2 regions of the Mammaliicoccus sciuri genome follow, and region 1 is predicted to be linked to the other one. Evidence: a T-box and tRNA genes for the amino acid it is inferred to sense, from the RefSeq annotation. Region 1 holds a T-box; the other holds one or more tRNA genes.
The links. A T-box is a leader RNA that pairs with one kind of tRNA and senses whether it is charged. The one in region 1 lies ahead of tyrS (tyrosine--tRNA ligase), so its partner is inferred to be a tRNA-Tyr.
Positions count from the first base shown of each region.

Region 2: it encodes a tRNA-Tyr, which carries the amino acid that the T-box ahead of tyrS (tyrosine--tRNA ligase) is inferred to sense. The anticodon was not compared.

Region 1 is NZ_CP094824.1:1,779,660-1,784,090, forward strand. Features, by position in the region: partial or broken gene MUA60_RS09190 (IS110 family RNA-guided transposase) at 1-1,190, shown strand, start outside; gene tyrS (tyrosine--tRNA ligase) at 1,354-2,616, opposite strand; T-box leader at 2,667-2,860, opposite strand; gene MUA60_RS09200 (transglycosylase domain-containing protein) at 2,961-4,431, shown strand, end outside.
Region 2 is NZ_CP094824.1:2,572,822-2,577,252, reverse strand. Features, by position in the region: rRNA gene MUA60_RS13580 (23S ribosomal RNA) at 1-1,388, shown strand, start outside; rRNA gene rrf (5S ribosomal RNA) at 1,587-1,701, shown strand; tRNA gene MUA60_RS13570 (tRNA-Asn) at 1,721-1,795, shown strand; tRNA gene MUA60_RS13565 (tRNA-Glu) at 1,797-1,868, shown strand; tRNA gene MUA60_RS13560 (tRNA-Val) at 1,877-1,952, shown strand; tRNA gene MUA60_RS13555 (tRNA-Tyr) at 1,969-2,052, shown strand; tRNA gene MUA60_RS13550 (tRNA-Gln) at 2,057-2,131, shown strand; tRNA gene MUA60_RS13545 (tRNA-Lys) at 2,136-2,208, shown strand; gene rocF (arginase) at 2,394-3,299, shown strand; gene cdaA (diadenylate cyclase CdaA) at 3,442-4,248, shown strand; gene MUA60_RS13530 (CdaR family protein) at 4,249-4,431, shown strand, end outside.

The DNA.
Region 1 (4,431 bases):
TTTGGTATAGATGTTGGAAAAGGAAAGAGTTTTATTGCACATTATTCAAACAATGAATTTGTTAAAGAATTTGAAATTACCCACGATAATAATGGTTTTGAGTCACTAAACAAATATATAAAGGATTTCGCAGGAGTATATTTTTTATTTGAAGCTACTGGTATATATTCAAAAGTGTTAGAGAAATTCTGTACAGTTAACAACATTTCATTTTGTGTAATTAACCCTCTTGAGGCAAAATTACTAACTAATTCTTTAAGAAATTGGAAAACAGATAAATCTGATGCACATAAACTTGCCGTTTTAGCTAAAAATATAAATAAAAAACCTTCTAGAAATTTAATGGAAGAAAAATACGTAAAACTGAGAGCACTGACAAGATACTATGAAGAAATTAACAATCAACAAAATTACTTAAAAAACCAATTGATTCAGTTACTAGATATGACTTTTCCAGAATTACAAAACCTATTTAAGGATAGATATTCAAAATTGGCTTTACAAGTAGCTAGTAAGTTCCCACATCCTGACTTTGTTGATTCTAATGAAATTGAAGAACTAAAAAATACAATTAATAGTTGTACAGAAAAAATCTATCAGAGAAAAAGAAAGCACAATATGCAAAAAAACTCGTAGAGTTCTCTATGGTCAGTTATCCTTCTGTTTCTAAAGATTCATTTTTAACAGATAAATTAATTTATGTGATTGAAGATTTATTAAATCTAATGAAACGGCATGCTTCTATAAAACAAAGGTTATTAGTGTTAGCTGAGGAATTCGAAGAATTTAAAATAATTAAATCTATTCCTGGCATTGGTGATTTAACAGCCATAATGATTATTGGCGAATTAGGTGACATCAAATCCTTTGATTCTCATAAACAATTGAATGCATATGTAGGCATTGATATAAAAAGATATCAGTCTGGTAAAACGCATTTTAAAGATAAAATTAACAAACGTGGAAACAAACATGCTAGATCATTATTTTACTTAATCATTAAAAATTTCCTGTTGGGTCAAAGGTTATTTAAAAATCATATTATCGACTATTATTACAAATTAAAAAAGCAGCCTAATGGCAAAGGCCACAAGACTGCTTCAATAGCTTGCGTTAACAAGCTACTTAAAACCATTCATTATCTAGTTATAAATAATAAAGAATATGATTATCACTTGTTTCCACACTGATAATCTATTCAAATAAATCATAACATATTGAAAAAATTATTAAATAATAAAGGCTTATTTAGTGATGCCAATTTTAAATACATTTTACTACGTAGTAGTTGACAAATCGTAGGAAAAAGACTGAGACAAACATCGTTGCCTCAGCCCATGTAACTCATAAATATTAAACGTATTTAACCATTGTGTATTTCTTCTTACCTCTTCTAACAATTGTAAATTCGTCATCTATTTTATCTTCGCTTGAAATCTCATGGTTAACATCTTGAATACGTTCACCGTTTAAGTAAATTGCACCATTTGTGATATCTTCACGTGCTTGTCGTTTTGAAGGAGAAACACCTGCTTCAATAATAAAGTCAACAAGTTGTACAGTTTCAGAACTTACTTCAGCTGTTGGCACATCTTTAAAACCTTCTACGATTTCTGATTTTGTTAATGATTTAATATCGCCTTTAAATAGTGCATCTGTAATTCTTTTAGCTTCTTCTACAGCTTCTTCACCATGTATAAAGCCAACCATTTCTTCAGCTAATACTTTTTGAGCTTCTCTTAAATGAGGTGCTTCTTCAACTGTTCTTTCAAGTCTTTCAATTTCTTCTCTATCAAGGAAAGTAAAGTATTTTAAGTATTTTACAACATCGGCATCTTGAGAGTTAATCCAGAATTGGTATAACTCGTAAGCTGATGTTTTACTTCTATCTAACCATACAGTACCTGATTCAGATTTACCGAATTTTTTACCATCTGCTTTTGTAACAAGTGGAATTGTGAAACCGTAAGCTTCAGTGTCACCGTACATTCTTCTCATTAAATCTAATCCTGTCGTGATGTTACCCCATTGGTCTGAACCACCGATTTGCATTTTACAATCGTAATTACGGTTTAAGTATCCGAAATCAATGGCTTGTAAAATCATGTACGTAAACTCAGTGTATGAAATACCTGTTTCTAATCTTGTCTTAACAGAATCTTTAGCTAACATGTAGTTTACACCCACGTGTTTAGCGTAATCTCTTAAGAATGAAATTAAATCTATTTCTTTTAACCAATCTTTATTGTTAACAAGAATAGCAGAACCTTCACCTTCAAAATCAAATATTTTATGCATTTGATTCATAATGCCTCTTGTATTAATTTCCATCTGTTCATTTGATTGTAATTGTCTTTCTTCTGAACGACCTGATGGATCTCCAATCATACCTGTTCCTTCACCAACTAAGACGATTGGTGTGTGACCATGGTTTTGGAAACGACGTAGTGTTAAATATGGTAATAAATGTCCAATGTGCAAACTATCAGCTGTAGGATCTGCACCACAATATATTTTAACTGACTCTCTATTTAATAAGTCTTCAATTTCTTGTTCATCAGTTTGTTGATAAATTAAACCTCTCCATTTTAAATCTTCTAAAAGTTCATTTGTCATTGTATTTTCCTCCTCTAAAATAGAATATAAAAAAGCACCCTCACAAAAAATGTAAGGGTGCTTGAATACACGGTACCACCATACTTATGACGTAAATACATACATCATCACTCTCTAATGTTACGTACATTAAAAACGTTGAACTTGTTGTTATAAAGGTGTATTCATCATTATCACTTTATCAGTTCGCAGCACCACTGACTCTCTTAAAAAGAAAATAATCACTACTTCTCCTTTAGTTCATTACCTTATGCAATTAATTACAAAGTATAATGCTAACTTTTTTAAAAGTCAACACTAAACATATATGTTATAATATTGATGATTAGATTGGAGGTAAAAATTTGAGTTCAAATCAGTCTAAAAACAAACTTAAAGAACAATTTAATCGTTCAAGTAAGAAATATAAAGATACTTTTAAAGAAACAAAATGGTCCCCAAAACTCATATTCCATACTGCATACAATGTAATAAGCAATTTATTTTTCATTATTGTATTTATTAGTTGTTTATTATTAGCTTTAGGATTGGGTATTGGCGGCGGATACTTCGCAGGACTTGTCAAAGATGAAAAAGTAATGTCTAAAAAAGAAATGAAGCAACAACTTTATTCAATGACAGAAAGTACTTCTGTTTATTTTGGTTCTGGAGAGTCACTTGGTCGATTAAAAAGTGATGTCCAAAGGGATGTTATTAAAGGGAAAGACATAAGTAAAAATGTTAAAAATGCACTTATATCAACAGAAGATGAAGACTTCTATAACCATAACGGAATTGTACCTAAAGCTTTTATAAGAGCATCAGTACAAGAAGTACTTGGTAGTGCTAATTCTTCTGGCGGGAGTACATTAACACAACAACTTGTTAAGAACCAACTTTTAACAAATGAAACATCATTTGAACGTAAAGCAAAAGAAATGCTACTTTCAATGAATGTTGAAAAGAACTTATCAAAAGAAGAAATTATTGATAGTTACTTAAACGTCGTTTCATTTGGTAGAAATTCAAATGGTTCTAATATTGCGGGTATTGAAGCCGCTGCTCAAGGTGTATTTGGTAAATCAGCTAAGAATTTAAATATTGCACAATCTGCATATCTTGCTGGATTACCTCAGAATCCTTACACATACACACCTTTCTTACCGAATGGTGATTTAAAAGATGATGAATCCTTGAAATACGGCATCAATCGTCAACACTATGTTCTGAAAAGAATGTATCAAGAAGAAAAAATCACGAAAAAAGAATACGATGAAGCTTTAAAATTCGACATCAAGAAATCATTTGTTGATAAAGTTGAAGAACCTAATCAGAAATATCCATTCTTAACGGAAGAAGTTGAAAAACGTACTGTTGATATTCTTAAATACCATTTAGCAAAAGAAGATAATATTTCTAAGAAAGAACTTGATCAAACGCCTGTTCTTATGACGAAATATACTGAAAAAGCTAATCAAGCTATGCGAACTGAAGGTTACCGTGTAGATACAACGATTGAAAAAGATATGTACGATAAACTTCAAGAAGTTAAAGATAATTCTGGTAGCTACTCTTGGGATAGAGAAGCAAGTTATACAAACAGTGAAGGTAAAAAAGATTCTAAAGAGTTCCAACATGAAGTCGGTGCATTATTAAAAGAAAATCAATCTGGTAAAATACTAGCGTTCGTTGGTGGTAGAGATTACGAAAAATCACAAATCAATCACGCAACAAGTGCTAAACGTTCACCAGGTTCAACAATGAAACCATTACTCACATATGCACCAGCATTTGAAAATGGATTAATCACACCAAACACTGCCCTACTGGATAAAA
Region 2 (4,431 bases), 790 kb from region 1:
AATCCGGCACTCGTAAGGTTGAGTTGTGATGGGGAGTTGGATCATGTATCCGACGAGTCGTTGATTTCACACTGCCAAGAAAAGCCTCTAGTTAGAAAATAGGTGCCCGTACCGCAAACCGACACAGGTAGTCAAGATGAGAATTCTAAGGTGAGCGAGCGAACTCTCGTTAAGGAACTCGGCAAAATGACCCCGTAACTTCGGGAGAAGGGGTGCTTTTTAGGGTGCAAGCCTTGAAGAGCCGCAGTGAATAGGCCCAAGCGACTGTTTATCAAAAACACAGGTCTCTGCTAAACCGTAAGGTGATGTATAGGGGCTGACGCCTGCCCGGTGCTGGAAGGTTAAGAGGAGTGGTTAGCTTCTGCGAAGCTACGAATCGAAGCCCCAGTAAACGGCGGCCGTAACTATAACGGTCCTAAGGTAGCGAAATTCCTTGTCGGGTAAGTTCCGACCCGCACGAAAGGCGTAACGATTTGGGCACTGTCTCAACGAGAGACTCGGTGAAATCATAGTACCTGTGAAGATGCAGGTTACCCGCGACAGGACGGAAAGACCCCGTGGAGCTTTACTGTAGCCTGATATTGAAATTTGGCACAGCTTGTACAGGATAGGTAGGAGCCTTTGAAACGTGAGCGCTAGCTTACGTGGAGGCGCTGGTGGGATACTACCCTGGCTGTGTTGACTTTCTAACCCGCACCATTTGATCATGGTGGGAGACAGTGTCAGGCGGGCAGTTTGACTGGGGCGGTCGCCTCCTAAAGAGTAACGGAGGCGCTCAAAGGTTCCCTCAGAATGGTTGGAAATCATTCGCAGAGTGTAAAGGCACAAGGGAGCTTGACTGCGAGACCTACAAGTCGAGCAGGGTCGAAAGACGGACTTAGTGATCCGGTGGTTCCGCATGGAAGGGCCATCGCTCAACGGATAAAAGCTACCCCGGGGATAACAGGCTTATCTCCCCCAAGAGTTCACATCGACGGGGAGGTTTGGCACCTCGATGTCGGCTCATCGCATCCTGGGGCTGTAGTCGGTCCCAAGGGTTGGGCTGTTCGCCCATTAAAGCGGTACGCGAGCTGGGTTCAGAACGTCGTGAGACAGTTCGGTCCCTATCCGTCGTGGGCATAGGAAATTTGAGAGGAGCTGTCCTTAGTACGAGAGGACCGGGATGGACATACCTCTGGTGTACCAGTTGTCGCGCCAGCGGCATAGCTGGGTAGCTATGTATGGACGGGATAAGTGCTGAAAGCATCTAAGCATGAAGCCCCCCTCAAGATGAGATTTCCCAACTTCGGTTATAAGATCCCTCAAAGATGATGAGGTTAATAGGTTCGGGGTGTAAGCGCAGTAATGTGTGTAGCTGACGAATACTAATCGATCGAAGACTTAATCAAATTTAAATCGGTTTTAGCCGTAAAATCTACTTACTATCTAGTTTTGAATGTGTAATACATTTCAATTTGTATTGCGTAGAGAAAACGCTTATAGACAACGAATCACAATGGCTGACAAATGAGTTTACTTTCGTAAATGAATGAGGAAGACAGCGGTGATGAGGAAGTATGTAAACGATTGACTCAAGCAATAATTTGTCTGGTGACGATAGCAAAGAGGTCACACCTGTTCCCATGCCGAACACAGAAGTTAAGCTCTTTAGCGCCGATGGTAGTTGGGCTTACGTTCCGCGAGAGTAGGACGTTGCCGGGCAAATGTTTAATTTTATTATTCCACAGTAGCTCAGTGGTAGAGCTATCGGCTGTTAACCGATCGGTCGTAGGTTCGAGTCCTACCTGTGGAGCCATGGCCCCTTGGTCAAGCGGTTAAGACACCGCCCTTTCACGGCGGTAACACGGGTTCGAATCCCGTAGGGGTCATTATTTATGGAGAATTAGCTCAGCTGGGAGAGCATCTGCCTTACAAGCAGAGGGTCGGCGGTTCGAACCCGTCATTCTCCACCATTTAATTTAATAAGCTGGAGGGGTAGCGAAGTGGCTAAACGCGGCGGACTGTAAATCCGCTCCTTCGGGTTCGGCAGTTCGAATCTGCCCCCCTCCACCATTTTTGGGCTATAGCCAAGCGGTAAGGCAACGGACTTTGACTCCGTCACTCGCTGGTTCGAATCCAGCTAGCCCAGCCATTAAGAGCCATTAGCTCAGTTGGTAGAGCATCTGACTTTTAATCAGAGGGTCAGAGGTTCGAATCCTCTATGGCTCATAAGTAAGAGACATTAGTTAATCTAATGTCTCTTTTTTGTTGATGAAAATATGCATAAATTGATGTATATACGTATAAATATTTGGAATATATTAATATTATCCACAAACCCTTATATAGCTTGATGTAAGTGCTTACATATACTAGAATATAATAGTAATGCAAATTAAGGGGGATTTGAAATTATGAAAAAGAGCATTGGAATAATCGGTGCACCAACTGCTTTTGGTCAAAGAAAATTAGGCGTTAATTTCGGACCAGATGCTTTGAGATATGCTGGTTTGATTGAGAGAATAGAAAATATAGGTCATCATGTCATAGATAAGGGTAATGTAGAATCACCTAAGATAGATATGAAAAAATATAAAAGCGAACAAGAAGGTTTAAGAAATTTAGATGAAGTGATTTCATTTTCAAATAACCTATATGAATCCGTAAATGAAACGATGAATAATGGTAACTTTCCTTTAATTTTAGGTGGAGATCATTCATTATCAATTGGATCAATCGCTGGTATCAGTAAACATTATAATAATCTCGGTGTTATTTGGTATGATGCACATGGAGATTTAAATACATTAGATTCTTCACCAAGTGGGAATATTCATGGAATGCCATTAAGAGTTTTATTAGGTGAAGGTAATGAAGAATTAATGAATATCGGTGGATATAAGAATAAAGTAAAACCTGAAAATATCGTTCTAATTGGAATGAGAGATTTAGATGATGGTGAAAAGGAATATATTAAAAAGTCAGGTATACGTACATATACAATGGCAGATATAGATAAACTTGGCATGAATCAAGTTATATCTGAAACGATAGATTACTTAAAGGATAAAACAGACGGTGTACATCTTTCATTGGATGTTGATGCATTAGATCCAGTCGAAACACCTGGTACGGGTACAACTGTACCAGGAGGCGCAACATATAGAGAAAGCCATTTAGCTATGGAGTTACTCCATGAGTCAAATTTAATCGTATCTGCTGATTTAGTCGAAGTAAATCCTCTAATCGATGAATATAATAAAACGGCTCACCAAGCAATTGGGTTAATGGGCTCATTCTTTGGAGAGAAATTATTATAATTGACAATCATGGATAAAATATACTTTAATAAAGAAGTCTCTTTTATAGAGGCTTTTTTTGTTTTATATATAATTAAATTAACAATATATCTCAAAAATTGTTATAATAAGCACTAGGTAAATGAAATACGGAGGAGATACTATGCAGTTACCTGACATTTTTGGTGAATTAAGTGCCTTAAAAGTTATAACAGGTATACTTGATTTAATTATTGTATGGTATGTATTGTACTTAATCATAACGGTCGTTAAAGGTACAAAAGCGATACAACTATTAAAAGGTATATTTTTCATCATAATTGGTAGAACAGTAAGTAATTTTTTGAATTTGACGACTACTACGCTTTTATTTGATTTTGTATTGCAATGGGGATTTTTAGCAATCATTGTAATATTCCAACCAGAGTTTAGAAGAGCGTTGGAACAATTAGGGCGAGGAAGTCTATTTAAACGAGTAAATGTGGCGACATCAGCAGAACAAGAAAGGTTAACTGATAGTGTTGATAAAGCTGTTCAGTATATGGCTAAAAGAAGAATCGGTGCATTAATAGTATTCGAGAAAGAAACAGGACTTCAAGACTACATAGAAACAGGTATACCTATTAATGCTGATATTTCTCAAGAATTACTCACAAATATTTTTATTCCAAATACACCATTACATGATGGTGCGATGATCATACGTGAACAAAAAATTGCTACAGCAGCAAGTTATTTGCCGTTATCTGACAGTCAAAAAATTTCTAAAAGTTTAGGAACGCGTCATAGAGCAGCTGTGGGGATTTCAGAAGTATCAGATGCATTTACAGTTGTAGTATCAGAAGAAACAGGTTCAATATCTGTAACAATTGATGGTCGATTAAGAAAAGAAATTTCTAGTGAAACCTTTAGAGAGTTACTAGTTGAGCTTTGGTTTGGTTCTGTTCAAAACAGAAAGGATGTGAAGTAGATGCTAGAATCTAAATGGGGTTTACGATTTGTAGCTTTAATTTTAGCGCTACTCATGTTCTTATCTGTGAATAATGTGTTCGGTAGTTTGTTTTCAGAAAATGCTTTAAAAAATTCAGATCATGTAATAGAAGATGTTCCAGTAGATACAATCTATAATACGAAAGAATTATATTTATCAGGA